2 regions of the Paenibacillus sp. FSL W8-0194 genome follow, and region 1 is predicted to be linked to the other one. Evidence: riboswitches for the same ligand, from Rfam matches in the RefSeq annotation. Region 1 holds a riboswitch; the other holds the start of a gene.
The links. A riboswitch is a leader RNA that binds a small molecule or an ion and turns the genes downstream of it on or off. The one in region 1 is predicted to bind cyclic di-AMP.

Region 1 (15,578 bases):
AACGACTTCATCTGCCGGATTTGCTTCACGGTATGCTTCAATAAATTCCGCGCCCACCGCGAGGCTATAAGACTCCTCGGGATGAAGGGGGTGTGCAGTGATGTACAATACGGTTGCCATAATTCAAACTTCCCTTCTGTTTTTAAATGAAGTAACACTTCCAAGCTGATCATATAATATATACTTACTTATGGTAAGTAGGCACAATAATGTGGTATAGTATCAAAAAAGGTACTGAAAAGGAGGCGAACGCATGCCAAAGAACCCTGCCCAATGCCAATTCGTCGTGGCCTTGGATTCGATCGTCGGCAAATGGAAGCCGATGATCCTTTATCATTTGCTTCAGGGCCAACCTTTGCGGTTCAATGAGCTAAGAAGATTGCTGCCCGATATCACGCAAAGGATGCTTACGCTCCATCTGCGCGAATTGGAGGAGGAAGAGATCGTTAAACGGGTCGTTTATCCGCAAATCCCGCCGAAAGTGGAATACTCCATCACGGAATACGGCAAGAGCCTGTCTCCGATTTTGGAAGCCTTGCATCAATGGGGATTGGCCCATGTCGAGCGAAAACAGCTCCATAAGGGGAACAATGAACCAACGGAAACGGACTAGCGTTCAACAAGATTGCTTGTCCGTTTTTTTGATGATGCAGGGGGGAGGCAAGCAGCCAAAACGGCATGTATAGACATACCGTCATGCAGTATTTAAAATGGCATAAGCAGCTTCCTTTAGGGTGTATCAGCAGGTTTTTGATTTTTGAGTGAGCATGTCCTAATTATTTCGCGGAGAGGAGCAAGATGAGAACGTACACATGAGTCGGAACCCAATTATACATCGGAGAATAGGTGAATTTTACTACATATGAAAAACCGCGTTTTTCAAATCGTGATCGTCGTAGTCCTGGTGCTGGTCGGCCTATTTGTCATGAACAGGTCCGTGATCCGCCTGTCGACGCTGATCGGCATTTTATGGCCGCTTTCGATTATAGGCATCGGCTTCATCATTTTTATGGAAAACCGTTCGCCGCAAAGCACGCTGGCATGGTTTTTGATCCTGGCATTTCTTCCGGCGGTAGGTGTGCTGTTGTATTTGCTTTTTGGCAGAAGCCGCTGGAGACGGAAAAACATCTGCACCGGGCGGAAGAACAGAGAAAGCTGTTCCGGGAGATTTTGGCGGGCAGGCGTTTGAATTTGGCCCCATTGTCTTTGTTAAGCGAGAGGTCGGAATATGTCATCAAGGTCATTGAAAGGTTCGGCGGCGGCCCGGCAGCAACGGAAACCGAAACCAAGCTGTTGATCAACGGCGACGAAACCTTTTCGGAAATTTTGCAAGCCATCGAAAAGGCCGCGCACCATATCCATATCCAGTATTATATTTATCGTTCGGACCGCATCGGCACCGCCATTCGGGACGCGCTGATCCGCAAAGCCGAATCGGGCGTGATCGTACGTTTTCTTTTTGACGGATTGGGCAGCAACGGGTTGCGTAAACGCTTTTTGCAGCCGATGAAAGATGCCGGCATCGAGGTCGTCGAGTTTGATCCCATTTTTTCGCCTTGGCTTCTTGAAACGGTCAATTACCGTAACCACCGCAAAATCGTCATCGTTGACGGCGTGGTCGGCTTTACCGGCGGGCTGAACGTCGGCGACGAATATCTCGGCCGTTCCAAAAAATTTCCGGTCTGGCGCGACAGCCACTTGAAAATCGAAGGAAAGGCGCTCTATAAACTGCAGGCCATTTTCCTGGAAGACTGGCTGTACGCAACCAGCGGCCAAAACCATTACTCTTGGGACGCTTACATGAACAGGTCATATTTTCCGGATCAGGGGGTCCCGGCGAATGGGGCCGTTCAGATCGTGGCCAGCGGCCCAAGCTCGGAAGATACAAGCATACGCAACGCGCTGTTGGCCATCATGGCATCGGCAAAAAAATCGATTTGGATCGCCACGCCATATTTTATACCGGATCAGGAAACATTAACATTGCTGCGGTTGTCCGCGGCGGCAGGCATCGATGTACGCATCTTGTACCCGGGGAAAAGCGACAGCGTGATCAGCGACCAGGCATCTCAATCCTACTTTACGCCCCTCCTTAAGGCGGGAGCCTCTATATACCATTACAAAGACGGCTTTATTCATGCCAAAATCGTGCTGGTGGATGACGAAATCGCATCGATCGGTACGGCCAACATGGATATCCGCAGCTTTGAGCTGAATTACGAGCTTGCCGCGGTGCTTTACGAATCCGAAACCGTGCTGGACATCAAACGCGATTTTGAGCAGGATTTCAAGGACTCCGTCCGCATCGCTTGGGACTCCTTCCAGAAACGAGGCATTCTGAAACGCATTTCAGAATCGCTGATGAGGCTTATTTCGCCGCTGCTCTAAGCGTCGGCCGAAAACAGGCGTGAACCATGGCTACGGCCAGAAAAAAACAGGATGCAGCCGTTGCAAGCGATGCCATGGATTCAATTTGCCCGTTTTCGCGCTACAATATGATTCTTTGCCTCTTTACAGTAAGTATCCAACGGGAGTATGATTTCATTCGTAAATGAACTTGTGACCCTGAATTGTCATTTTCCTTGATCGCTTAATTCTGTATCCAGAAGCGGGGGAACCAACGGGAGGAAGGGAACTTCGTCCCAGGGGTGAATCACTTGATTATGTTCGCAGGTCGAGTGTAGGGATACTTTCAATCCCGAATCCGTCAGCTAACCTCGTAGGCGTTATGAAAGAAGGATTTGTCGTGCGCTTTTGAAAGCCGCGGGAAAGCCCAACTTTCCTGTGGCTTTTTTTGGTGTGCCCAATTGGGCCAAAAGGGGAAACAATAAGGATACTTTCATGGAACTTTAACTTGAACAGTGGCGGTGAATGACACGATGGCAGCGTTAAAAAGGCTCCTCATTGGACGTCCTCTGAAATCTGCGGAATTGGGAGAACAAAAGCTCAACAAAAAGAAGGCACTTGCGATACTTTCCTCGGACGCGTTATCCTCCGTCGCCTACGGTCCCGAGCAAATCCTGCTGGTGCTGATCACGGTCGGCGCATCGGCTTTCTGGTATTCGATTCCGATAGGAATCGGGGTCCTTATTTTATTATCGGCGTTGATTCTGTCGTATCGCCAAATCATTTTCGCTTATCCGCATGGCGGGGGAGCATACGTCGTATCCAAGCAAAATTTGGGGATATATCCTGGATTGGTGGCCGGCGGCTCGCTGTTGGTCGATTACATTTTGACCGTGGCGGTGAGCGTCTCGGCGGGAACGGACGCCATCACGTCGGCATTTCCCGTGCTGCATGAGCATACGGTGGCGATCGCAGTCACGTTTGTTATCCTCATTACGCTCCTGAATCTGAGAGGCGTCACCGAGTCGGCTTCCATCTTGGCGTATCCGGTGTACTTATTCGCGCTGGCGATGTTCATTTTGATCGGCGTGGGGCTGTACCATATCGCGACCGGCCAGGTTTCACCTAACCTGCATACGCCAGTCGGCACGCCGGTGGCAGGGATCAGCTTGTTTCTGCTGCTAAAAGCTTTTGCATCGGGCAGCTCGGCGCTGACCGGCGTTGAGGCGATATCCAACGCGATACCAAATTTCAAAGATCCGGCCCCTAAAAATGCAGCCAAAACGTTAATGGCCATGGGCATTCTGCTGGCCCTGCTTTTCTCGGGCATCGTGTTCATGGCTTATTATTTGGGGATCTCCCCGAATGCGCAGGAAACGGTCGTATCGCAAATCGCCAAGGAAACCTTCGGGCGCAATTTCATGTATTTTATCATTCAAGGAACCACTGCGTTGATCTTGATCTTGGCGGCGAATACGGGGTATTCCGCTTTTCCGCTGCTGGCGGTGAATCTTGCCAAAGACCGGTTCATTCCCAGAATGTTTACGGTAAGGGGAGACCGCCTCGGATATTCCAACGGCATCATCTTTCTTGGGCTGCTTTCGATCGTGCTGATTATTGCCTTCCACGGGCAAACGGAGCATTTGATTCCGCTGTATGCGGTAGGCGTTTTTATTCCTTTTACGTTGTCGCAGACGGGGATGATCGTGAAATGGGTGCGGGAAAAACCCGCAGGCTGGGTGACGAAACTTATCATCAATGCGATCGGCGCGCTCATCAGCTTCACCGTATCGGTCATGTTTTTCGTGACCAAGTTCCCGCAAATATGGCCGGTGTTAATATTCTTGCCTTTGATCGTTTATTTGTTCCACAGAATCAAGAAGCATTATGAAGCGGTAGGCGAGCAGCTTCGCTTGTCGACCTGCGAACCGGCGGTTCCGATCGAAGGAAACGTCGTCATCCTCCCGGTGTCGGGCATCACGCACGTGGTTGAACATTCGTTGAATTATGCGCAATCCTTATCGGCGGACCAGATCATTGCCGTATACATCCCTTTTGAAAAGGAAGAGGAAATACGCTTCGAAGAAAAATGGAAGAAGTGGCGGCCGGACGTCCGGCTGGTAACGTTGCCTTCCCCTTACCGGAGCATCATACATCCGCTGAGCAAATTCATCGATATGGTTCATCGAAAGGCCAGCGAGTCCCATTATCAGGTGACGGTCGTCATTCCCCAGTTCATACCGAAGCGGAGCTGGCAAAACCTGCTGCATAACCAAACGAGTTTGATGATTCGCACGTATTTGCTGTATCGCAAAGACGTTATCGTAACGACTGTTCCGTACCATCTGAAAAAATAAATGGACCTGAAGAACCCGGTCGTCGTCTGGACGGCCGGGATTTGTTCGATCCTTCGATCAAGCCGCGTACGGGCGAATACGACCAGTATCATCACGGCGAAATCAACGCCTTCCATGTCTCCTATTTCCGGAGGAAATGGGCGGAGGAGCGGAAATTTCACACGTGCAATTTGCGGAAAAGCTACGGTTTTCACCTGGTCGCGCAGGGCGCAGACCCGATTCCGGGCGTCATGGATGCGGCCAGGCCCTACCGAATGCTGATCGTAAAAAACGGACCATGCATTACGTTTGCCGTTAACGACCTTCCGGTTTTTTCGTGGAAGGACGACGGCGAAACGTACGGACCTCCGCTTGCAGGCGGCAAGCTCGGTTTCCGCCAGATGGCGCCTTTGATCGGCGAATACGCGAATGTCGCCGTATATGCCGAAAAACGGGAAGGATAGGGGACTATAACAGATAATCATCAGAAGAGGCTGTACATGAACATCGCGCCAATGATGTTTCGCGGCCTCCTCTTTTTTTCATTTCGAATAATTCGTTCCACAACCCTCGGTTGTTGAAGTATAATCGATTAAATTATGCAAGCGCGCCGCGTGCGTCTAAAGGGAAGGGGGCCATGCGGCATGAAGAAGGTAAAAGGGGGAGTTGCCAATGAAAACATTGCCGACCATTTCGTTAGAAAGACTCGTATTGCGGCCTTTTATTTTAGATGATGCCCCGGCGGTCCAAAAATTTGCGGGGGATCCGTATGTGGCCGAAACGACTTTATACATTCCGCATCCATATGAGGACGGCGTCGCCGAAAAATGGATCGGTACGCATGCGGACAATTTCAACGGGGACCGGTCGCTTGAATTGGCGATTGTACATAAAGAGAACGGCGATGTAATCGGCGCCATATGCATAGGAATCCATAACCAATTTCATCATGGGGAATTGTCCTATTGGATCGGTAAAGAATACAAAAACAAAGGATACTGCACGGAAGCAGCAAAAGGAATCGTCAACTATGCATTCAAGCAACTGAAATTAAACCGTATATTTGCCCGTCACTTGGGGAATAACCCTGCATCGGGAAAGGTGATGGAGAAATTGGGAATGAAATACGAAGGAACGTTAAGGCAGCACGTGTTAAAAAACGGCGAGTATGACGATCTGGTTTATTATGGTCTTTTAAAAGATGAATGGAGTGATCCAAACGAGAAGTTGCCTAGCCTTTTATGACAGAACATAGATGCATGACAAGCTGCGAATCTCGCGGCTTTTTTTGATGCTCTGGCAATCAAAATCCCATACAATAAAGGAAAGCTCGATGGTTGGCTTTTGAGCGATCCTTTAGTAGGGGGATTCGAATGAATAAAATGGTGCCGGCGTTTTTGCTGCTCTTCGTTTTCTTATCCGGCTGCATGTCCCATAAAACGCTGCAGACCGAGCAATGGAGCGGCTTTAAAAAGCAGATGCGTTCCGAGCATAAAGAAATTAAAGATATGGAACTCCAAATGTCGCCTACGCAAATTGAAATCAACTATTACCTCGATCGCAAGCCGGACGTCGAAGAGGATCAGGAGCTTTTTATGAAGGCGAAAAAACTTGCTCTTTCATCCGATTTTCAACAGACGGTGATCGAAGAGTCGTACTTCAAACATTATTCCAAGGACGAACGAAGGTATCCCGATATCATGATCCGCTTCTTCGGCACCAAAAAAGACGTCATCCAGTATGAGTATTTCGCTTCATATTATGGGCCTGGCTTTGAGGGTGCGAAAGATCGGCCGATCGACGCCTACAAGACATGGTTCTTCCATGATTTCAAAACCAAAAGCGTACCCGTTGAGCCATGATTTTTTGACTTGAACGTGAACTTGAAACCCGATTTCATGCGGAAGGCCATCCTGGATAGGATGGCCTTCGAACGGCTTGCTCTAATATTTTTTGCCATAAAAAACGGCAAACCCCAGATTTTTGTACATACAGTCCACATCGCCGAATCCGGCTTCTTTCAGCCATTGGATCTGTTCCTCCGCTGTAGCGTTAATGTCGAGCTTCCTTCTTTCTATAGAGGCTTCAATCGCTTGCCGGGGAAGACCGCTTGCGTTAACGGCTGATAGCCATCGTTCTATATAATAGGCATCCGTTTGAGGGGTGCTGCCGCGCACTTGATCGGCATTCACGAATATTCCTCCCGGACGGAGGGCTTTGAACAAGGCGGAGAAAAGCTTCCGTTTTTCTTCGTGAACCAGATGGTGAATCGACAGGGAGGAAATAATCACATCGTACGAATCCGTAAAATTGTAGTTAGAGTAGTCGGCGGCAACATATTGAACATCGGCCGATGGACCGAATCTTTGTTTTGCGCCTTCGAGCATTTTGTCGCTGAAATCGATGAGAGTCAGCTTGGCTTCAGGATACTTTTGAAGGACGAGGCCGGCGAACAGTCCGGTACCTGCGCCCAAGTCCAATACCTGGGGACTGCGTTCGTCCAGCTCGACCAAAGACACGGCCATGCCGTAAAACTCGTCAAAGCAAGGAATCAATTGCCGCCTCTGCCAATCGTAATCGTCCGCCCCGGAATCAAACAGCTTTTTTACGTTCGGATCCATCGTTAGTTCCCCCTTAAAGAAATATTTACCGTTATTGTATCAGTCCAAGTTCTTATTGTACAAATATATAGATCAAATAGGATTAATAGATGGAGCCTATAAAAGACGAACTAGTTCACTACAAATGCACGACCGTTGAATAATCAGCGTCCGTGAAGATTTTGATTCTTCCGGGCTCTGTTTTTTTGTTATCACGATCCCATGGGCCTGTTTGCCATGGCTTGAATCCTGTTTTTTTGCCGGAAAAGGATAGCAGATCATGCTTAAGTACCTAGCAAAAACACAACCCCGGTAAGTCGAGAGGCCGATTTGAATCATGTTATGATTTTTTTGAGAACTGTAACGGTTCAGACAAGACACGACGGACCTCTCACAACACGACTTAAGCTTGAGCAGACACATAGGAAAGGACTGGGGACCGATGAACCAAGTGAAATACGCTAATATGCTGAACATGACGGAGCTTGCGACGCCGGAAAATAGATTGTTTCCGTTCGATATCCTGCGCCGGCTTCGAAACGAAACGCCCGTGCGTTATGACGGCAGCCGCGGCTGCTGGGATATTTTCCGTTACGACGATGTGCAGCGCATATTAAAGGATTCGAAAACCTTCTCATCCGAAAGGGGGGCAGGAGCCGGCGGCTCCATCCTGTTCATGGATCCGCCAAAACACAAGCAAATGCGCGATCTGGTCAGCAAAGCATTTACGCCAAAAGCGATTCAGGAGCTGATGCCCCGCATCCAGTCCATCGCAGAGCATTTGCTAAATGCGGTACCGGAGAACGCCATGGACGTGACGCGTGATTTTGCCACGCCGCTTCCGGTCATCGTCATAGCGGAGCTGCTGGGTGCGCCGAAAGAAGACCGGGAGCTATTCAAGCACTGGTCCGACGTTCTGGTGGAGAGCGCCGACGATTTGTCCGATGAGGCTTTCCGGAGGATTACCGATAAGCGGATGAAAGCGACGGGGGAGCTGTACGACTATTTCAAGGGGATTATGGCGCAGCGGGCCATCGAGCCGCAGGACGATCTGATCACGGCGCTTATGAATGCGGAGATCGAAGGGGAGAAACTCACGGAAAAGGAGATCGTAAGCTTCTGCGTGCTGCTACTGGCAGCCGGAAACGAGACGACGACCAATTTGATCACCAATGGCGTTCGCGTGCTAACCGAAATTCCGGTGCTTCAGGAAGAGCTGTATCAGGCGCCGGAGCTTATTCCGGCGTTTATTGAAGAGGTGCTGCGCTATTACCCGCCGATCGTTGCAATCGGACGCGTTGCGAAGGATACGGTGCAAATTGGGGACCAGACCATTGAAAAGGGCGCGCAGGTCATTTCCTGGGTGGGGGCAGCCAACCGCGACGAATCCCGGTTTGACGATCCGGACGCTTTCCGTCTGGACCGCAAGCCGAATCCGCATATGACGTTTGGGTTCGGCATTCATTTCTGCCTGGGGGCGCCCCTTGCCAGATTGGAAGGAAAAATAGCGTTCCAAGCGCTGCTCGATCGATTCAAAAATCTTAGGAGAGACCCAGGCAGCAGCATTCAGCCGATTCAGAGCTCATTTGTATTCGGCGTCAAAAACTACCCGATGACGATGGACCGCAGATAAGGTTAGAGTATATCCTGTTATTCATGACAGTCCTGTTTCCGGGCTCCGGGGCAGGGCTGTCGTTTTTATTATGCAAAAATGACCCGAATGCAAGGCAAATCCAAAAACGGTTGCCGCATGGAAGAAAAAATAAAACGTTTGGAGGCTCCGATGCCGTCTATAAGGCAGAACAGCATTGAGCTGAAAGCTTTATAAACGGGAGGGCATCATGAAAGAACACCATTTGGCCGTGGCCGCTTGCGAAGGCGATGAAGAAGCTTTTTTCGACTTGTTATCCCTTCACAAGCGAAAGCTGTACGGCGTTGCATACAGTTACATGCACAACGAAGCCGACGCGCTGGACATGCTGCAGGAAGCCGCATACAGGGGGTGGTCCAAATGCCGAACGCTGAAAGACCCCGACGCGCTGCTGCCTTGGTTGATCCGGATCGTCATTCATTGCTGCATAGAGGAACTTAGGCGGCAGAAACGAAGGCAGCGGATCATTTGGGAACACGGCGAGACGTATACCCCCGAAATGGTCAGCGTGACGAAGCTCGATATGGAAAAGGCCTTAAACCGCCTAAAGCCCAAGTACCGAAATGCGATTATCCTCAGGTACTACAACGATATGACCGTCCCTGAGATCGCGCAGATCCTGGGGAGGGCGGAGGGAACCATCAAGACGTGGCTGCATCAGGGACTTAAACAATTGCGCGGCAAAATCAATGACGGAGGTGAACTGCAGCATGACCATGCATGAGGACTGGATGTTGGAAAGCGGCAGGCAGGAGGTACGGCAGGCGATCGGCACGGTACCCGATCATAGGTTGGACGAGGCGCTGCGAAAGGGACTGAAGAGGGCTTCCGAAGAAAAGATGCCTTTGGCGCGTCTCCGGTCGACGAAGAGGTTTCGGGTGACCGCTGCGGTTTTGGCTGTCCTGATGGTCGGCGGAGCCGGCGCGGCAGGAGGATACAAACTATATCAACCGCCTTCGGAAGAGAAGGCACAGGCGAACGTGCAAATTCCGTCTTATGTTGAGAACATGTTCGACAAAGCCGACAATTTTCTTGTCATGGTCAAGCAAGCCGCTGATCACGGACTGTATCATGAGCTGAATCGATCGGTCACTGCAGGCGGTTATACGCTCCGGATCGAAGGGATTGCAGCGGACAGCAGAAGAATCATCATGTTTTATACGGCAGAGAATCAAAATGAATCTCTTCCTTTGCGGCTGAGTTATAATCATCCTCCGCAGCTGCTGGATTCTCAGGGACGGCCGCTTCAGGGTTCGTTCACGTGGGACACCTACGCCGGTTTGCCCAAAGATCAGCCGCTGACGAAAGGGGTTATGGTGTTTGATTTTGAAACGCCCGGGCAGATGCCGGAAAGTTTTCAGATCCAAACCACCTGGTCTCAGTTAAAACCCCAAGGGAGCAAGGTGAAAACCAAAACGGAAAACCTGGTCGTCCCCGTTACGCTTCATCACGGAACCCATGCGGCGGATATGGAGGAGCGGCCGATCCAGATGGATATCACGCAAAGCGGACAGCAAATCACCTTTACCCAAATGGTTCAAAGTCCATTGAGGACGGACCTTTCGTTCGATGTCAAGAGCAGCAACGGCAAAAAGCTGGAGAACATCGAAGCCACCCTGGAGCTTGCTTCAAGGCAAACGCGGTCAAAGCAGCGGCCGGGGTATGACACCATGTTAAGATTCGACCGGACGCTGCTGAAGCCGGAAGGAGGAACCATATATTTGACGAGCAGCTTCTACTCGGAGCATAGGGAGCTTTGGCTGAATTTTCACTATGCGAGTTTCCAGCCGGATCATGAAGTGGAGATTGCCATTGATCCCAAGGAAGGCACGCTGGTGCAATCTCCGGATTCCGGGATTTCATTAAAACATGCGGCGAAGGAAACCCCGGGCCGGGATCTGCGATTGCTGCTGTTGTACGGTTCGCAAACAACGGTGCAAGGGGGATATTACGAACTGCAGGACACGTTCACGGATGCTGACGGCCAGCGGCATCCTTTCGAGCAGGAATACCGTTCCGGGGAAGGCACCTATCTGACCATTCCGAATTACCGGCAGTATCCGGGGCCTTTCCGCTTCACGATTATCAGATATTGGGGGAACGTTCTTGAAATGCAAGGGGGAGCGGAGAAGCGGATTCGATAGATCCGTGTGGCGAAAAACATTCATCTGTTCTCGCGTGATGCAAAAACGGGACTGAGAACGTAACATATTCGATCTGGAAAACCGCAGGTTATATGCGGTTTTCTTTTTTTATATCGAAGCATCGGTCCGAATATGGCCGCTTGTACATCTAGCTCATGCCCATGCCGGAAAGATGTGGGCGTTTCAAGGCAGCTCCGATTTATGATAGAATAGTAAAAAGCAGCATGTACATAAGCATCAGGATCACAGGCATCCCTTTACTGCGACGGTTCCGCGAACAGCATTTGCAGGAAAGAACGGGTGCTTTTTTCATAGGCTCAGCCGGGATGATCATTTCGTTTTACTGAACGTATAAGGAGTTGAACGCCCGTGGAAAGGCAAGTCCAGGAATTATGGCACGAGGTCCTGTCTATGATTCAGAAGAAGATCAGCAAACCCAGTTTTGATACTTGGCTGAAGTCCACGAAGGCTGTAAGCCTGCAGGATCATATCCTGATCATCGGCACCCCGAATACTTTTACGCAGGAATGGCTGGAGAACCGATATGCCAAGCTTATATCCGACGCCGTTCGTGAATGCCTGCAGGTCCAGCCCGAGCTTCGCATCGTTACGCAGGATGAACTGGCCGCCGCTTCGGAGCAGGCTTCCTCCCAGTCCATGGTCGCCATCGAAGAGCCTCCTCCGCTCGAACAATCCTATGCGGCAGCTTTGAATCCGAAATATACGTTCGACACGTTCGTCGTCGGTCTCGGCAACCGTTTTGCCCATGCGGCGGCGCTGGCGGTGGCGGAGGCTCCGGGCAAGGCGTACAACCCGCTTTTCCTCTACGGCGGCGTCGGACTGGGCAAAACCCACTTGATGCACGCCATCGGCCATCATGTGCTGGAGCACAATCCGCAGGCCAAAGTGCTGTACCTCTCTTCCGAGAAATTCACCAATCAATTTATTCAAGCCATCATGAACAACCGCGGAGAAGCCTTCCGCAACAAATACCGCAACATCGACGTCCTTCTGATCGACGATATCCAGTTTATCGCCGGCAAGGAGCAGACGCAGGAGGAGTTTTTTCATACCTTCAATGCCTTGAAGGAAATGGGGAAGGCGATTATTATTTCCAGCGACCGCCAGCCTAAAGAGATCCCCACGCTGGAGGAACGCCTGCGGTCCCGTTTTGAGTGGGGGCTGATCACGGACATTCAGCCGCCGGATTTGGAAACCCGGATCGCTATCCTGCGCAAAAAAGCCAAAGCGGAACATCTCGACATCCCGAATGAAGCGATGGTATATATCGCGAGCCATATCCATACGAACGTTCGTGAGCTCGAAGGGGCCCTGATCCGCGTTATCGCCTATTCTTCGTTGATCAATCAGGATATTACCGTGCATATGACGGCCGAAGCCTTAAAAAATATCATCCCCTCATCCCGGCCCCAAACCATTTCCATCCAGGACATTCAAGAGCAAGTAGGGAGCTACTACGGACTTAAACCGGATGATTTCAAAGCGAGAAAACGTACAAAAGCCATCGCTTTTCCCAGACAAATCGCCATGTACCTTTCGAGGGAGCTCACGGACCATTCGCTGCCCAAGATCGGCGAAGCCTTCGGCGGGCGGGATCATACCACGGTCATTCATGCCCATGAAAAAATCGCTTCCGTCATCCGCGAGGACGAGGAAATTCAGCAAACTGTCGCCAAGCTGGCCGAGCACATTAAGAACCGGGTACAGCCGCGGGTATAAATCGTTTTACGTTTCGGCAGGGAACATCGATATCCAACTTGCTTTCGGATAAAACGGCGATTAAAATGAATGGAAATATTAGGGTGAGATTGGCATTCAGAAGGAATGACGACGCCGTGGTGGAAAAAGGTGAAAAAAATTGAAAAAAGACGATTTCGGCAATAGGGAATGCATCATTTTCGTCGGAATCCAAGCTTCCGGGAAGTCGACTTTTTATAAAGAAAAATTTTTTAAAACCCATGTCCGGATCAACCTCGATATGCTAAAAACAAGACATCGGGAGCAAATTTTTGTTGACGCTTCGATCCAAGCCAAACAACCGTTTGTCGTCGATAATACCAATCCGACAAGAATCGACAGGCAAAAATATATCGAGATCGCCAAGAAACATCGATTCAAGGTCGTAGGTTACTACTTCGTGCCGGATTATGAGCTATCGCTCGAAAGAAACGAAACCAGGCAGGGAAAAGAACAGGTTGCCGATATCGGAATCAAAAGCACGCTGAAGAAATTGGAGACGCCTTCATATCGTGAAGGGTTCGATGAGCTCTATTGGGTTAGGTCGCAAGACGGGCAATTCGTGGTGGAAGAGGTGTGAAACCGCTGATCGGGATCAGCGGTTTACTGCCAAGGATCAGAAGTTATGATGAAATATGTAACCTACATGGAATTTCCTGCGTTTTATTACATAAGCAGCCTGATTCGTTTTGCAGGGGAGGGGATTTTCATCAAAGGCGCGCTCATGGGTTTATTTATGGTTATTTTTTTGGCCGGTTGCTTGAACGATAACGACATGGCATTCACTGGCGAAAGCCAAAACTGGTCGGCATGGTACGAAGTATCCCATACCATCGACGATAATCATACGAATACGCTGACTTTGACTTACGAAGGGGACGACCCGGCTCATGTGGGTTTCGTAAAATACAAATATGCAGCCGCTCCCAGGGAAGGAAGCGGTGAAACGGAATTGTCCGGGCGAAGGGAGATTGTTCATCAAAGCGGCGGCAATGGCGCCATCCCGCTGAAAGATTCGATCATCGAGGTTACGGTCGAGTGGAACGGCCATAAAGAAGAGCTGAAGCTCTCTGCCAATAAAAAGTAGGGAGGCGGAAGAGAAAAGGGCTCACCCTGTAAATTCGGATGAGCCTTTTCCGCAATACAATATTGAAAGAAAGTAAACATCTCAATTCATCGTCAATGGATGGTTGATGTTATTACCAGCTAAAACTTTTCGCTATGATCACCAGCAAAATGAACAACACCAAGATCGCTGCCGCATTTCTACCAAAACCGCCGTGACCATATCCTCCAACTACTTCGCTCATTCCATACTCCTCCTTGAATTAAGATACAATGTATTATATGGATTGGTAAGGACATGGTAAGGGCATCGAGGCAAAAATAAATATGGAATATTGCAGAATATCCTATTTTTGAGTGAAAAATATATCTTTTGACTGCTATATCTATCCCTTTCGATCTTACCAGGATGTTAATAAGATATATTATCTTATTTGAAAGGGGTATGAACAAATATGGGCGAAGTTATGGGAGCGGATTATGGCGGAGGCAACAAAATATTTACGATTCTCGTTCTTTTTATTCTGCTAGTCATTGTTGCCAGAACATGGGGATGTTAAAAACGTAGGTCAACAGAGACCCTGCAGCCTGTCACGGCTGCCAGGGTCTTTTATTTTGGTTATCGCTAAAGATATTTTGTACATCCTTAAACCCGCAAAAAATGGTAAACTGGAAAAACGCCCATGGAGCGGCATTGTAGCGTCAAAGCAATACATATCTATTTTACGAGAAATAATATGAAACGGAGGGGCAAAGCTGAATGAATATCGCAGGAATCCGCTATGAACGTTTCAGTCCAAAAGATGAACGCGCGGCCAAAGAAGTGTTAAGCCAAGACGCCGACGCGGGGGAAGACATCCTTCGAGTGCTGGCTGAAGAACCGGATTTGTTTGTTGTATCGTATATCGGAGACAAGCTTGTGGGTCTGGCCCAAGTGAACGAGCCTGTTTCCCAGTCGTATTTAACCGTTTTTGTGGCTCCAGAGGATCGCAGGCAAGGCATCGGTTCTGCTATGGTCCGGTATGCCGAGGCAAAGTTGCGGGCAGGCGGAACCCAAATAGTCAGAAGTTCCTTTCGTGCCGGTCATTCGTCCTCTCTTGCGTTTGCGCGCAAGCTCGGTTACGAGCCCTACTTTTCATCGGCGTTCATGCAGCGCACCGGAGCCCCTTTTCCATTGGAAGAACTTCCGGTGAGGGGCTATAAGGACGAAGATTATTTGGTTTGCCAATCGCTGTATGCCGCAGCTTTTCACGAAATGCGCGTCCGGGTCGGATGCTTTCCGGATTCGGTGATTGCCCAGCCGAGCGAACAGGAAAGGCAAACATGGAAAGAGAACGCGGCTAACCGTTTCGTCTACGAATTCAATGGGGAAATCGTCGCTTACGGCCACATTCCAGGCAATGAAATCGGCAGCGTCTCCGTTCGTACGGATGTTCAAGGACGTGGAATCGGCAAAACGTTTGTCAAGTATTTATGCAATGAGATCATCCGCCGCGGCAACTCCAGCGTGGACCTCTGGTGCGTCGTCGGGAATCATGCCAGAAATCTGTATGACAGCCTTGGTTTTACGGAAAAGCATGTTGCGCAATTCATGCGCAAAACGCTGTAATTCCGCCGATTGTCCTTTGACCAAAACGTATGCGACAAGGCAAATTTCATGAATGAACCCGGCTTGAAA
Region 2 (15,578 bases), 2.8 Mb from region 1:
CCTTGATCAGTCTTGCGGCCTGGAAGGCCAAGTTTTTCTCGTCAAGCGGGATATACCCCGCCTGGCTCGTAATAATGATGGTGTCGCGCGGCAGCTCCGACATTTCCAGCCTGTCCGCCAAATCGACCATCGTCATGACCATTTCGACCTCGTGGAAGCCGTCCGGCCTTTTATGTAATACATCCAGCATCAAATTGATTTTGGCCGGTGCTTTTTCGTAAATTTTCAAGGCGTTCACCCACCCTTAAGTTTCCCTCGCTATCAGCTTCAAATCATTATAACAAACTGTACCAAGCAAGTCATTTCGAACCTTTCGCGGGCCATAGAAAAACGGAGATTCCCATGCGATGCCATGGAGATCTCCGTCTGACATGTTTTGAACCTTACGATTTGCGGGCTGCAGCCTCTTCGGCAAGCTGGATGGCGCGTTTCACCATGTTGCCGGCGTCCTTGGCTTTGATGCTGCCCCAACCCTCCTGCTGTACCGTTTCGTAAAACCCCAAATCCTTGGCAAGCTCCGTCTTCAGTTCCTCCGACATCACGCTGCGGCGTCTGCGGCTCATTTGCAGTCCTCCTTGTCAGTCCCGGAACCGGCCCCGCTTAATCCATCTTCGGGACGGTCCTTCGTTATGCGGTAAAAGGAATTCCTTTTGTATTATTTCTCGCCCGACCCGGCCCCATTCGAAAAATTCGCTGACAACAAAAAACAGCCTTCCGCATGGGAAAGCTGCTTCCAAATAAAAAAGTTACGCCTGATCCTGCTTAGTCCGCGTCCTTCGCCTGCTCTTCGCAAATGGTGACTTCCACGGATTCAGTAAGAATATCTGCATAGCTGTATGAAACACGTTTAAAGGTTTGCTGTTCTTGATCCAGCTTGACGATAAAAACAGAAGGGTACGTTTCCTCGAGCACGCCCGTACGTTCGATCGTCTTACGACGTCCACCGTTAGCCCGGAGCGATATTTTCTGACCTACATGAGCCTCGAGATTTCGTTTGATTTCCAACAGCGCATTTTTAGCCATTGTCGACGACCACCTCTTTCCTTGTCCATTATAACGCAGGAAGAAGTTTTTGTCAAATAAAATTTAAATTATATCAGCATCAAATTTAATTTGTCAATCGGTTTTTTTGCGGGATTTTGCAGGATTTCCGCATACACGCCGTTAACGACAAAAAAACCTTAATCCATGTATCGCGATTAAGGTTTATCGACTGCTCATCCCATGATGCTCTTGTTTAGAAAAACGGGTTTACATCACCGAAGGCGTTACCTTCAGCTGGGAAAGGTCATTCAGGCGCGGCAATCCGATGCGGTAGCTTCCGCGCGTTTCGATGCCCCCGACGCCCTGCGCCCCGCTGATCGTATTATGAAGCACATCCATCATGTTGATGGTTTCCCTCACCGACGTAAAGGAGGCCTTAGCGGCCACGTAAACGGGATCCAGCGCATGGATGAGTATGCGCCCCGGCGAGCTGGCGAAATTCGCTCCCGCTTGCAGCAGCGCCTCAAAATGCGACTGGCAGGCACCGGCAATGATCGTCAGCGTATCGTAATGCCGTTCGTATTGACGGGCAACCTGAATGGCCGAAACGAAATTTTGGGAATTTTTGTAACTGTTCAGGTTATAGAGGTCATTGTTCGGCCGGTGCTTCAACACTCCGTCATGCCCCGTAATGACCACGATATCCGGCCGCACCCGCGGCAGCAGGCGATAGAGCGCATCCGCCATGCCCGCCTCGTTAACGTAATGTCCCTCGACGGGCACGCGAAGCTGCTGGTAAAGATTCAGGCTCTTTTTTAAGTAATTGATATCTCCATCGAGATGGAGGACTTTACCCGGAACTTCAAAATAAGAAGGCTGTTCCGCCATCGGCCATTCCCCGCCGAGATTCGCTTGCGTGCGTTCGGTCAGCTCCTCACGGTGGCGCTGCAGCCTGCTTAACGACTCGTTGGCACGGATATGGGCCTTCTGCGTTTTTTCATTGAACGGCGCATATGGCACCCGAACGAGGTCATCGAGGGGCGAATCAGCCAACAGCCGAAACTCGGTCCCCTTGATCACAGCCAAATTGCTCCGCAGATCTTCCACGCGGAAAGCGACATCACCGCCATAAGATTTGCGGACGACCAGGTCTCCTACATTCATCACAACATCACCCCTACCCCATGGTATGGGCGAATCTCCCCAATGGTTCTTCCCTTTTGCCAAAATAAGCAATGGGACGAGGCCTTGCGCCCTGCCCGCCCCAAACTTGATGCGGTGAGCGAACCGTCCTCATCCCCGTACGCCGGCCCGGAGCAATACGTTGCAAAGCGTCGCATATTCCTGCAGGCTGAGGGTTTCGCCGCGGCGGGAAGGTTCGATCCCTGCAGCGTGAAGCAGCTCCTCGAGGCGCTCCCGGCCCTCTTTAGGAAAAAATCTCGTCTTGAGATTGTTGGCGATCGTTTTGCGGCGTTGGGCAAACGAAGCGTGCACCACTTGAAAAAAGAAATTTTCGTCGTCCACCTCGACCGGAGGCTGCTCGCGCACCTTGAGGCGAATGACGGCCGACTCGACGTTCGGCTGCGGAATGAATACCGTTTTCGGCACGATGCAGACCAGTTCAGGCTCGCTGTAATACTGCACGGCGATGCTCAGACTGCCGTAGTCCTTCGTGCCGGGCGAAGCAGCCATGCGTTCGGCCACCTCTTTTTGGATCATGACCACGATGTTCTCCAGCGGCAGCCGCTCTTCCAGCAGTTTCATCAAAATCGGGGTCGTCACGTAATAAGGCAAGTTGGCAACGACACTGACTTTGGATACATTCGCGAAATCCTCCCGAAAGAGGGCGCCAAGATCCGTCTTCAGCACGTCGCCATGATGAATGCGCACATGCGGATACGGTTCCAATACCTCCTGGAGTATCGGAATAAGCCGCTGGTCGATTTCGACGGCCGTGACGGCGCCCGCTTCCTGGGCCAGCTTTTCGGTAAGGGCTCCGATCCCCGGCCCGATCTCCAAAGCTCCCTTGGAGGCATCCAGCCCCGCCGCCTCCACGATTTTGCCTAAAATATTTTGATCGATCAGAAAATTTTGCCCCAGGCTTTTTTTAAACGAAAAACCGTGACGCTGGATGATTTCCTTCGTCCGCCTTGGCGAGGCGATATCGTCCATTCGCTGCATGTCAACCTTCCCCTTCCTGTTCCAATTGGGCTAACGCCTCCGCAAATTCCTCGCGCGTAATCTGAAAAACGGCCAGCCGCTTATGGAACTGCTTGCCGTTGCAATACCCTATGCCGAGCAGGTTACCCATCACCATGCGTCTGCGGGCCGCGTCCGGGTGCACCAGAAGCCCTGCAGCCATCAGATCCTCCATATCGATCAGGCTTTCCGCGCCTTCGTAGGACGTATGCACGCGGGAGAGGGCCTTGCGGATCGCTTCCGGCGAAGCGTTCTCCACGCCGATGTCCCCTTTCCGCGTCGCTTCCGACTCCGGAATAAAGGCATGCTTGCATCCGGGAACCTTGCTGGCGATAATTTTTCGAATCCGCTCCCCGGCATGGTCCGGGTCCGTCAATACAATGACTCCCCGGCGTTCCTGGGCCAAGGCAATCCGCTTCAGTACGCGGCCGTTGATCGCCGAACCGCCGGTTTCGATCGTGTCGGCTTCCACCGCCCGCTTCACGGCCACGGTATCGTCCCGTCCTTCCACGACTATGACTTCCTTGATCATGACCTGCTTCTCCCTTTCCTAAAGCTCGTCCGTTCATGCGTCGTAAGTTTTCGGACATCCAAACAACAAAAAGAAGAGGAATGCTCCTCTTCTTTAGCATGACATTTTCATGATCATAATACTATAACATTAGAATGACATTGTAAAACGAAATTAATTCAATTGCGGCTTCACGGGACCGATGACGTATACTTTCATCCCGGATTTGCGGCCGAAGTTGTTGGCGCGCTTCACGGAGTCATAGTAGAGGTCGATCTTATTGCCCTTAATGGCGCCGCCCGTGTCTTCGGCACGGCGGAAGCCGATGCCTTCGATGTACACCCACCAGCCGAGCGGAATCACGTTCGGATCCACGGCGATGGTGCGGCCTTCCGTGACCCGCGTTCCCGTCGCGGTACGGGTACCGATTCCGGGTTCGCCGGCAGAATAAGCCGTCATCGAGACATGAATCATTTTTTTATATGAGAAATCAACACCGGCTTTGCTTACGCGGTTATTGCTGCTTACGGTTTTTTTCGTTTTGGCGGCTGATGAAGATTTGGCGGTGGAAGAAGATTTAACGGCCGCTGTTTGAACGACGACAGGCGGAGCCGGTTTTTTCTTCGTGCCCACGGCGATGATTTTATCCAGCGTTTTTGCCTGCACTTCCTTGCCCACCATGCGCATGGATACCATTTGGCCGTCATGATATACCTTTTCGATGTGCTGCACCATCACGCCGGGCCTTCCCTGCTGAATGACGCGGTTATCGCCGACCGTCAGGCTGGGATCCGCCGTCTTAATGACGCGGAAAGGCAAATTTTCATGGCGGTCCACGACTTGTTTGTTGACGCGCACGATACGGATATCCGTTTGGCCCGTCACCCGCTCGGTCAGAGCCGGAGTGACTTTATCGTGTTCTTTGAGCGATACGCCGAACTCCTTCAATACGTCGCCAACCGTGTCTTTGGTGGTATACAACTTTTTCGTTGCCCCGTCCACCGTCAATTGAACGGGAGCAGCGCGGTCGATCACCACTTTGTCACCATTCTGGAGCGAACCGCTCAGCGGCATGGAGACTTGATCTTCCGGTTTGAGGCTGATTGCCTGCTCATCCAGCATTTCTTGTAAAACGGATTTGTGAGTCTGAATCTTTTTGACCTGACCGTCTACCACCAGGTACACCTGTTTGCGCGTGGATGAGTTGACCAGCAGCAAAATCATGATGGTGACCGCGATCGTAACGATAGCTGCAGTAGAGATTTGGCGCAAATTCTCATGCTTCCATCGCAATGCGTAAGACATGCTGGAGATTTTTGAATCATGGGTCTCTTCTTGATGGAAAATGCCCACCTTCTCGATCCTCCTTCATAGCCTCGCCATTAGAGTTACGCATGAATGATTTGACGCGGGCTATACTCGATTTTTTACAAGAACACATAAGGAGCATGCGTTCTTGCACCATGAACCTATCTTTTTTTCATGATTTGTCGCCTCCCGTTTTACAACAGTATGACGACGCCTTCTCCATTATTCAAAAACAAAAGAAGCCAGCTAAGAGCTTATGAGGTCTCCTTCGTGGCTTCCCTGGATGTCAGAATGACGGAAAAGTAAATGCACGAAACCCTCTCTTTATGTCGCTTACGGGGTTAGCTGTCGGGTTTGGGCGAAAGAGAGCCGCCCGATCAACGCCAGCCCGCTCATGGCGGACCGCGCCGAATTCACCCCTGAGACCCTGAAAAGAAATCAAATACATCCCGAGCCCGGGTCGGTATAAAAGGACCGTCGCGCTCTATGTATTGGTTCCCCCGCTCTTTCGAGACCGAAAGACTCAGCGAGATTGGTTCACGGAGGCTGCCGCGATGCCGAAAAAGGAAGCGGCTTACAGCAGCCCAAGTTCACTGAAAAGATGATATCCTGTTTTGATGCATGTTGTAAAGCGGGAATCAACAACGTTTATTTGAATATATGGTTAAAAATTTGTAATATTCATGGTTTTTTTGGTTAAAATTCTTTAATGCTTCGTTCATGCTCGTTTTTTCAGCTGTTTTTCTCCCGTTTTCACTTAATTCCAAATCGTTCCAGTGCATTTTGGGTGGTGATTCGGGCAATTTCCTCCACCTCGACCCCCTTAATCTTGGCAGCGGCCTCGGCTACCAAACGAACGTTGGCTGACTCATTTCGCTTGCCCCGGAATGGGTGCGGCGTCAGGTACGGAGAGTCGGTTTCGATCAGCAGCCGGTCCATCGGAACCAGCGCAAGCACTTCCTTGGGCTGTCTGGCGTTTTTGAACGTGATCGGCCCTCCGAAGGATAGATGGAATCCCATGTTCAGGCATAACTTGGCCGTTTCCCAGCTGCCGGAGTAGGAGTGCATGACGCCTCCGACCTCGCTGGCCTTTTCCTCCCGCAGGATTTTCACGATATCCTCGTGCGCATCCCGGTTATGGATCACGATCGGCATGCCGAGCTCCCGGGCCAACCCGATTTGCTGGCGCAAAACCCGGTGCTGCACGTCTTTCGGGGAGGTATCCCAATAATAATCGAGCCCGATTTCGCCGATGGCCACGACTTTTTCATGGCTGCATAAAGATGCAATCCATTCGAGGTCCCCTTCCTTCATCGTGATCGCATCCTGAGGATGCCAGCCGACGGCGGCGTATATAAAATCATGCGTTTCCGCAAGCTTCATCGTGGACGGAATCGTTTCGCGGTTAAAACCGACGTTGATCATCCGGCTGACGCCGTTTTCCACGGCGCGGCGAATGGTTTCTTCGCGGTCCTCGTCGAACTGCGGCGCGTCCAAATGCGTATGCGTGTCGAATAAATTCATGTCTGGAACTCCCTTCATGTCATAAAGCATAGATTAATATGGGGCAAATCCGTGAATCACGCTGTCGTTATCGCTTGAAAATGCGGGAAACCGGGTCGGATAGGGAAGAAATAACGTCTTTCATTTTCGCCCCCGGATAATATAAGTGATATTTCCCGCGGTGAATGCCGCTGATGGAGCGGACAATATCCGACACCTCCGATATTTCCCGCAGGCGTTCGTCCCGGTCGAGCAGCAGAATCTGCTTTTGGCTGGATTCGTCTCCCGGCCGAAATACATCGTACGGAAGATCCGTCGGAAAATCAATCTCGAGATCGTATTCGGGATTCAGGCCGACCCGCTCAAAATCACGGCGGATCTCTTCGATCATTTCCAGATCCACCGATTCCACTTCCACATATTTATACAGCCTGCGATGCATAAAACGGCTGCAAAGCTCGCTCAGCACGGCGTCTTTTTCGTTCGTCCATAGCGAAAACACGGTTTGGATGAGCGCTTCGTCGAGTTTCAAATAATCCTGCACGGTCAGCCGGTCTTCGAAAAGCCCCGGAAGCGGGTCAATCATGAAGCCAAAAACGTAGTTATCCCGGTATAGCTCCTTCGCGCGCCGGAAGATCTGCCGCAAAATGATTTCCGAACTGCGCGTCACCGGATGGAAATAAACCTGCCAATACATCTGGTACCGGGACATCAGGTAATCTTCCACCGCATGCATCCCCGATTCCTTCACGACGATTCTTCCCTGGTACGGACGAAGCATGCGCAGGATCCGGTCGATGTCGATCGTTCCGTAATTGACGCCCGTGTAATAAGCATCCCGCAGCAAATAGTCCATCCGGTCGGCGTCCAGCGGACTCGACACCAGATTGACCACGATCGGGTGCTCGTAATCCTTGGCGATAACCGATGCGACCTTGGCGGGAAAGTCTTCGGCCACCTCGGTCAAAATCGCGTTTACTTCGGTATCCCCGAGAATAATGCGGCGGGTCCAATCCTCGTGGTCCATCCGGAACGCCTCTTCGATCGAGTGGGAGAAGGGTCCGTGTCCCAGGTCATGCAGCAAGGCGGCGCAGAGGGTTAACAGTTTCTCGCTGTTCGGCCAATCCGCGTAGCCGCTTCGCTCGAATTGGGATATGATGCGGCGCGTAATTTCATACACGCCAAGCGAGTGGGAGAACCGGCTGTGCTCCGCCCCATGGAACGTCAAATACGAGGTGCCTAATTGGCGGATCCGCCGCAGCCTCTGGAACTCCGCCGTGTTAATCAGCCGCCAGATGGTGGAGTGTTGGACATGAATGTAATTATGTACGGGGTCCTTGAACACTTTTTCTTCATTTAAGGTATGCATGCGACTCATCTCCTTTTTAAAAGCTTAAAATTAAACTATTTTTGAACTTTTTTCGACAATGTGTGTCGAATAGTGTCGTTTTAGGTAGAAAAATTGATTTCCAAATCGACATTATCCTACCAAGGATATATAATGGGAAAAGAATCCTGATATGAGTGATATCCCAGGTGCCATGCAATCTGTTCTCATTTTGGCGACGAATTTGCAGGTTGACTGTTTTGGGAATCGTTGGTATTATTGATATCATAAAAGAGAGAACGTTGTCGAATTATGGCACTATAAAACTATGGCGAGAGGAGCAATGATCAGTTATGATGAAATCAACTGGTATTGTAAGAAAAGTAGATGAACTGGGCCGGGTCGTTATTCCGATTGAATTGCGCCGCACACTGGGCATCGGGGAAAAAGACGCATTGGAAATTTACGTGGACGGAGAACGCATTATGCTCAAGAAATATGAGCCTGCTTGCATCTTTTGCGGCAATGCCGAGAACGTGACTTACTTCAAAGGAAAAATTGTTTGCCACGATTGCATCTCGGAAATCCCAACACCTGTGACAAATTAAGTTTTTTAGTATATAATAGTATTATTCTATTTGTTAATTCTAACCTTTTTCATATCTCCTTGGTGTCTCCTAGGCTAAGAACCCGGCCTTTGGAGACATTTTTTTGTCCCGCCGGCTGCGTTGCCCGCCGCAGGTTATGGGCCTTAAGGCACGCTTCCCGAAAGGCGGGCTTGGTTTCGGCAGCCAAGTCATTGGGCATCTGCAGCCCGCTCAAATCAATGCGTTATAAATATCGCGCTTGGAGACGCCGCGGTCGACCGCGGTTTTTTTCATGGCCTCTTTGCGCGGAATTCCTTGTGCCTCGTAGTGCGCCACATGCTCCTCGATCGTCAGGTTCTGCCACCATGCGGCCAGCCGCTCCTGCTCCTCTTCCGGGCTCGTGCCTTCCACGACCACGCAATATTCGCCCTGCGGCGGATGCTCCTGAAGATAGTCGAGACATTCCTGGACGTCCCCGCGCACAAATTCCTCGTAACGTTTCGTCAGTTCCCGCGCCAATACGACTTTTCGGTTTCCAAGCACGCTTTGGATCGCGGTCAACGTTTTGATGACCCGGTGCGGCGATTCGTAAAACAGCAGCGTCCCCTGGGCCGACTGAAAAGATTGAAGCGTATCCTCCACATCTTTGCGTTCCCGGGGAAGGAACCCGATAAAGGTAAAACGGTCGGTCGGAAGGCCGGATGCGATCAAAGACGACAGCGCCGCATTGGCTCCCGGAATCGGTATGACGCTGATCCCTTCCTCGACCGCCAGCTTGACGAGATCAGCCCCGGGGTCGGAAATCGCCGGCAGACCGGCGTCGCTGACAAGCGCCAAATTTTTTCCTTCTATTATATAGCGTATTAATTCCGGTCCGCTTGCCCCCTTGTTATGCTCATGGTAGCTGAACAGCATTTGCGGGCTAATCTCGAAATGCGTCAGCAGTTTCCGGGTCTGGCGCGTATCCTCTGCCGCGATGATGTCGCATTCCTTTAACGTCCGTATGGCCCGAAACGTCATATCCTCCAAATTCCCGATCGGCGTAGCGACGAGATACAGAGCCCCTTTGCCGTCTCCGGACCGGTTTTGAAAACTGCTTTGTCGTGTCAGACTCATGCTTCTCCCTCTTTGGAACCGTAGTAAATTTCCATGATTTCCGGACAATATCGGTTTTGCTCGTCATAAACGATCAGCGGCGGAAGCAGCCTTACCTCCGGTTTCCCCTCCCGTATGCATTCGATCAACACCATGTTGGCCTCCAGATGGGCACGGGGATGAACGAAACGCATCCGTTTCGGCTCCAGCCTATGTTTTCGCATCAAAGCGATGATATCGCCGAGACGCGACGGTTTATGAACCATGCTTACCTTTCCTCCCGGCTTGACCAATCTGAAGCAGGCTTGGATGACCTCCTCCAGCGTGCAGCTGATTTCATGGCGGGCAATCGCCTGATGCGGGTTGAGTTTGATGTCGCTTCCGTTCAGCGGCATGTAAGGCGGATTGACGGTAATGGCATCATAAGCCTGATGTCCCGTCTCCTTATAAAGCTCCCTTAAATCTCCCTCCCGAATGACGATCCGGTCTTCCATCCCGTTCATCGCCACGCTGCGTTTGGCCATACCGGCAAGCCTAGGCTGAATCTCGATCCCTTCGATGTGCGCTTTGGTGCGCGTGCTCAGCAGCAGCGGTATGACCCCGTTCCCCGTGCAGAGGTCCAAAATTTTTCCTCTTGGCGGTATGCCGGCAAACCGTGCCAGCAAAACGGCATCCATCGAAAAGCTGAATACCTCGTCGCTTTGAATGATGTGCAGATCATGCGTCAACAGATCGTCGATGCGTTCCGACGGCTCCAAAAGACTTTTGTCCATATTCATCGGTTCCATTTTCCTTTATCTATTGTTCTCTATCCGTCAAAGTTTACACTTACGGACCCGTTTCATTATAAATGCTTTATTTCTTGAAAAAAAACCGTAGGAATCGCTCCTACGGCTTCATTTATTCAAAAAAGACAGACAGAAAAGGCAGTCGCCTTCCGTGCGCAAATGTCCATAATACACGTTGCAAATGTGAAAGCCTTCATGATAAAGCCGTGCCAAATTGTCATACCCTTCGCCCACGACATCGCTGGGATGCTCGGGTTTGATCGGGACATGAGGCTGCGGCAAAGGAGCTCCCTCTTCAGCGGGCACAGCTTCCTTCAATATCTTGCGGAGGTGTTCGTTTTCCAACGTCAGTCGGTGGTTCTCCTCCAGCAGCTCTTTCATAATCAGCTTCATTTCACCCAGATCACTGTGGATCTGTCCCATTTGTGTTTCCATTTCTTGAATGTGTGCAAAAATACTTTTCTTTTCCAAGTCTCCACCCCGAAAGTAACCCTATGGTCTACTTAATGACAACGTCATCCATTTGCAGTTCCTTCACCTTGCCGATGTCAAACAGCTGGACATGAACGGAACGGTTTTCGGCGTTGATGCCGACCACTTTGCCTTCGCCCAAAGACGTGATGACGATTTTGCCTACCGATGGCAGTTCTTCCTTCACACTTTCATAATTATCATGCTCATATTTCAAACAGCACATAAGTCTTCCGCATAAACCGGAAATTTTGGTCGGATTCAGCGATAAGCTTTGGTCCTTGGCCATTTTGATGGATACCGGCTCAAAGTCGCCGAGCCACGAGGAGCAGCAAAGGATGCGACCGCATGGGCCGATTCCGCCCAGCATCTTCGCTTCGTCCCGGACCCCGATTTGCCTGAGCTCGATCCGCGTCCGGAAAATCCCGGCCAAATCTTTGACCAGCTCCCGGAAATCCACTCTTCCCTCAGCCGTAAAATAAAAAATGATTTTGTTACGGTCAAACGTAAATTCCACGTCCACCAGCTTCATTTTGAGCCCATGATCGCGGATTTTATTTAAACAGGTCGTAAAAGCTTCTTTCGCGGCCTGCTTGTTCTCTTCCACAACGCGTGCGTCGGCTTCGCCGGCGATGCGTATCACCTTTTTGAGCGGCAGGACCACGTCGGCTTCCTGCACCTCTTTTTTGCCGACCACAACTTTACCATACTCGATGCCGCGCGCCGTCTCAACGATAACGCTATGATCCTTTTCAATCGGAAAATCAAGCGGATCGAAGTAATAAATTTTGCCCGCTTTCTTAAAACGGACGCCCACTACACTGTACAAAAACTAACCCCCTTGTATGCCAGAGAAAAAATTGGCTGGCCATGAAGCTATCCTTCCAAACCGATCAAAAATTGTTCAATACAAAGTTGGCCATTCACATTGTAGCGCAATTTTTTCCGGCACTCTGCGGCCAAATCCATATAGGAGACCCATTGTGCTGTGCTGCGGGATGATGCATGCGTGGACAAGAACTCCAGCTGATCTATAAAAACGATACTTTCGTGCCTTCCGTACTGGACGTGAAGCATATCTTTGAACCACAAATGAAACAAGCTTAACAGTAAATCCAGATGATCGGAGAGCCCGGCCTTAAACACCTTCTGCCCTGCGGTCACCAGAGCGGAGCTGCCTCGTCCGAGGGCTTCCTTCCCTAATTGTAACACTACGTTTCTAATTTCTGCAAACCAATTCTGCTCGATCATTTCGCGGCATCCGTCCAGTCCGGAGGATAAATGCACCGCACAGCGCGCAAGCGCCGCCGGGTATCCTTCGTCGACCAGCTGCTGCAGCATCATTCCGGGATTCAGCGGAAAAAAGGGAATCGTCTGGGCCCGCGATTGAATCGTCGGCAGCAGGGCTTGTCCATTTTCGGTAATCAGGACGGCCACGGCCGGAACCGGGGGCTCCTCCAAAAATTTAAGCAGGCTGTTGGCGGCCTGCACCGTCATCGCATCCGCATGGTCTATGATATACACCTTCGGATTCTCCGATTCCGAACGATAGGAAAAGACCCGCTGCAATTCGCGGATCTGGTCTATTTTGATGGACGAACCTTCGGGAGCGAGAAGATGCAGATCGGGATGGTTGCCGTGCTGGACCTTGCGGCATTCCAAGCATTGCCCGCAGGCGTCATCCACGCGTTCGGTACAGAACAGCGCCTGCGCAAACGCGGTTGCCGTCTTCATCTGCCCGCAGCCGGCCGGCCCGCTGAAAATGTAAGCATGGCTGACGGAATCGCTGCGAAGCGCATTTTGCAGCAGCTTCTTCGCCGCATCCTGTCCCATAATATCCTGAAAAGACATAGTTCCTCTCTTCCTTAAAGATTTTGCAAAACCGCAGAAACATTTCGGCAAGCCGTCGGCAGCGCCTATCGTTTCAGGCCTCTCCATAATCGGCAGCAGCTCTGAAACCCGTCCGAGATTTTGCAGAATCTCCCCTTTAAATCTGTCTTCATGATGATCGGTACTATCTCTAGTTTATCATGACAGGGCGAAGTTGTTCATTCCTATTTCTTCAAAAAACGAGATTGATCAGCATCCCGCGGATTTCGCCGATCCGCTGCAGCAGCTCGATTTTTCCTTGCTCGCTTTCCAGCATTTCATCGGCCATTTCGAGTAATGCCGTATCAATCTCATCGATTAATTTATAACGTTTTCCCCGTCCGCGACGGTCCCAGCCCCGCGCTTCCTTCATGGTAACGCCGCGTCTTACCGTATCCTCCAAAAATCGTTTCACCAGCAGACGGTATGCTTTAAGCTCACGGATGGTCATGGAACGGGCAAGGCGTTCTCCTTGCATCTGGATCTCCTTGAACCGGCGGCCGAGTTCCTCCTGTGAGGCCGTTTCCTTCTGCTGCTGCATGACGTCCAGGAAGGATTTTTGCTGAACGGGTTTAGTTAAGCCGTCCGTTACCGGAAGTTCGCTTTTAATGGGCCTAAACCCCGGGTTGATTTTCACGTATATCTCCTGCCTTTGGCTGCCAAAAATAATAACCGGGCTAAAAAATATGCCTTATATTGAAGCGATTTGCGTTCGCATCCATGAGATGGTTCGGCATGCTGCAACATGGATGGCCGCTGGAGGGACTGACTGGATGAATATATCGGCGCTATACTAAGCGCGAATCATCAGCAGCCCCATATCGTGGCTCGATTTGCAGCATCGCCTTTGAGGTTTCACAGGCTTTGCTAATGGCAATGCCTATGCCCCGGGTACAATCTAGAAAGCAACATGCCTCTCGTCCAACTATTGGTGTTTACGAGGCTGCTCTTTCGATTTTCGGGAACTTCCTCATTTTAGAAATGTTCAAACCGGTCTACCGGGAGCACGAATACGGTGGCGCCGCCCACTTGAACTTCAACGGGGAGAGGCAAATAAGAATCTGTCGTGCCGCTCATCGGCGTAACCGGAGTTACAAGCTGTTCCCTGACTTTACAACTGCTGCGGATGACGTTCATGACGGCCTCGACCTGACTGTCGTCCACCCCGATCATAAATGTGGTGTTTCCCGCCCGAAGAAATCCGCCGGTGCTTGCCAGTTTTGTCGCCCGAAAATTCGCCTTCACCAGCCCCGCTGACAAACGGTTGCTGTCTTTATCCTGTACAATCGCAACGATCAGTTTCATCCTGCATTCCCTCCTCTTTGAATTTTGGCCTGCAATGAGCCATACTTACTTATTTGACAAAGCTCCTCAAAAATCCTTTAAAATCCGCTCTTCCAAGCTACGGATTATCTCTTGTTCGACATTTTCCACGGTTTGCGAAGCATCGATCACGACGATTCTATCCTGAAAACGTTCGGCAAGCTTCAAGTATCCTTCCCGTACTTTATGATGGAACGATAAGTCCTCCAAATCGAGGCGATTCACTTCCCGGTCCCGGCTGGCGGCAATCCGCGCTAATCCGGCTTCCGGTTCGATGTCCAAGTAGAACGTAAGCTGCGGCATCCGGTCATGGATGGCAAATTGATTAATGGCCCATACTTCATCCATCCCGATCCCGCGGGCATATCCCTGATAGACCAGGCTGCTGTCCACGAAGCGGTCGCAAAGCACCAGCTTGCCTTCCGCCAAGGCCGGCTCGACCTTCTCCGCCAAATGCTGGCTTCGTGCTGCGGCATACAGCAAAGCCTCCGTGCGGGAGTCCATTGCCGTATGGCTCGGGTTCAAAATGATTTCGCGTATTTTCTCGGCAATTTCGATGCCGCCCGGCTCGCGCGTCACGATATAAGGTACGAAGCGTTTTTCCAGATAATCCTTCAGCTTGGCGATCACCGTCGTTTTTCCGGAACCCTCTCCCCCTTCCAGCGTAACGAATATTCCCTTGCTTTTGCTCATTCAACATTCTCCTGCTCTTTTGCTATTTTTAGGTTGCGTCAATTGATACGGTTCGATGCGCCAACGCCCCGTTGATTTCATGCTCTAGATGCATTCTTTTATCCGTCGGTCGGTTCACGCGCTGCATCTGGAAACATCGCCTGGGACGGACAGTCCCCATAAGCCGGAAAACTGCCCTCGTTTGGCCTTTGGTTCCTTTGCAAGGATACGGCATTCATTTTCCGCTTCCCGCATGACTTCCACGCTTACGGACAAGGATCGTTCCTAACTTCGGATCCTGCACACCCTGGCATTTAGCGCCGGAATGGGCAAGCCTTCTTAATTTGATGGCCGCCGATTCGGTGATCCGTTCACCCGGATACAGAATCGGAATCCCCGGCGGGTACGGGATCACCATCTCCGCCGCCACTCTGCCTGCGCACGCATCGAGCGGAACGGCTTCCGTCTCATCAGGTTCCACCGGAATCAGGCTGAAAGCGACCGGCTCCGAAAAAGCCGCTTGGTCAAAAATGTTCCACGTGGAAAATTCGACATGAGCGTTCTCTTCCCGGCTGTCGACCGGCAGCGAAGCATGCTGCACCGGGGCGCCTGACGAAAAATGCAGCGGCTGGGCGTCCGCCTTCTCTACAGATATATGCGAAAGGGCCTTCAAAAGGTGACGGGTGTCCTCCTCCGTCGACCCCAAACTATAGAGCAGGACCACGTACCGGTCATCGCTCATCTCGGGAATGCAGCCCCAGGCTTCAAGCCGGTGCTGCAGCTCGTAGCCGCTCAGGACCCCGGTGCGGTCATACATGACCACCTTGAACGGGTCCTGCGTGGCATAGGCAGCCGATGCTGCGCCGGCGGCGTCGTGTTGCTGCTGCGCCCGCGGCTGCAGCAGCCCGAAGCGCGGCAGCTCCTGGAGGCCGCGCTTCAGG

Region 2: another riboswitch for cyclic di-AMP. It lies ahead of MKY58_RS27465 (ubiquitin-like domain-containing protein); the one in region 1 lies ahead of MKY58_RS12055 (APC family permease).

What each region holds. Positions count from the first base shown of each region.
Region 1 is NZ_CP150205.1:2,696,176-2,711,753, forward strand. Features, by position in the region: gene MKY58_RS12040 (NAD(P)H-dependent oxidoreductase) at 1-120, opposite strand, end outside; gene MKY58_RS12045 (helix-turn-helix domain-containing protein) at 254-613, shown strand; partial or broken gene MKY58_RS12050 (cardiolipin synthase) at 863-2,388, shown strand; cyclic di-AMP (ydaO/yuaA leader) riboswitch at 2,578-2,740, shown strand; gene MKY58_RS12055 (APC family permease) at 2,880-4,703, shown strand; gene MKY58_RS12060 (DUF1961 family protein) at 4,730-5,146, shown strand; gene MKY58_RS12065 (GNAT family N-acetyltransferase) at 5,355-5,927, shown strand; gene MKY58_RS12070 (hypothetical protein) at 6,056-6,544, shown strand; gene MKY58_RS12075 (methyltransferase domain-containing protein) at 6,626-7,303, opposite strand; gene MKY58_RS12080 (cytochrome P450) at 7,725-8,915, shown strand; gene MKY58_RS12085 (sigma-70 family RNA polymerase sigma factor) at 9,124-9,657, shown strand; gene MKY58_RS12090 (DUF4179 domain-containing protein) at 9,644-11,077, shown strand; gene dnaA (chromosomal replication initiator protein DnaA) at 11,447-12,817, shown strand; gene MKY58_RS12100 (AAA family ATPase) at 12,957-13,415, shown strand; gene MKY58_RS12105 (hypothetical protein) at 13,461-13,922, shown strand; gene MKY58_RS12110 (sporulation protein YjcZ) at 14,035-14,145, opposite strand; gene MKY58_RS12115 (GNAT family N-acetyltransferase) at 14,661-15,509, shown strand.
Region 2 is NZ_CP150205.1:5,938,242-5,953,819, reverse strand. Features, by position in the region: gene ispE (4-(cytidine 5'-diphospho)-2-C-methyl-D-erythritol kinase) at 1-229, opposite strand, end outside; gene MKY58_RS27490 (small, acid-soluble spore protein, alpha/beta type) at 384-563, opposite strand; gene MKY58_RS27485 (Veg family protein) at 763-1,023, opposite strand; gene yabG (sporulation peptidase YabG) at 1,252-2,148, opposite strand; gene rsmA (16S rRNA (adenine(1518)-N(6)/adenine(1519)-N(6))-dimethyltransferase RsmA) at 2,278-3,165, opposite strand; gene rnmV (ribonuclease M5) at 3,167-3,715, opposite strand; gene MKY58_RS27465 (ubiquitin-like domain-containing protein) at 3,869-5,047, opposite strand; cyclic di-AMP (ydaO/yuaA leader) riboswitch at 5,318-5,541, opposite strand; gene MKY58_RS27460 (TatD family hydrolase) at 5,756-6,526, opposite strand; gene MKY58_RS27455 (HD domain-containing protein) at 6,594-7,874, opposite strand; gene MKY58_RS27450 (AbrB/MazE/SpoVT family DNA-binding domain-containing protein) at 8,186-8,440, shown strand; gene rsmI (16S rRNA (cytidine(1402)-2'-O)-methyltransferase) at 8,651-9,535, opposite strand; gene MKY58_RS27440 (tRNA1(Val) (adenine(37)-N6)-methyltransferase) at 9,532-10,293, opposite strand; gene yabA (DNA replication initiation control protein YabA) at 10,411-10,773, opposite strand; gene MKY58_RS27430 (stage 0 sporulation family protein) at 10,802-11,602, opposite strand; gene holB (DNA polymerase III subunit delta') at 11,650-12,624, opposite strand; gene MKY58_RS27420 (YaaR family protein) at 12,836-13,279, opposite strand; gene MKY58_RS27415 (cyclic-di-AMP receptor) at 13,618-13,947, opposite strand; gene tmk (dTMP kinase) at 14,014-14,658, opposite strand; gene MKY58_RS27405 (aminotransferase class I/II-fold pyridoxal phosphate-dependent enzyme) at 14,873-15,578, opposite strand, start outside.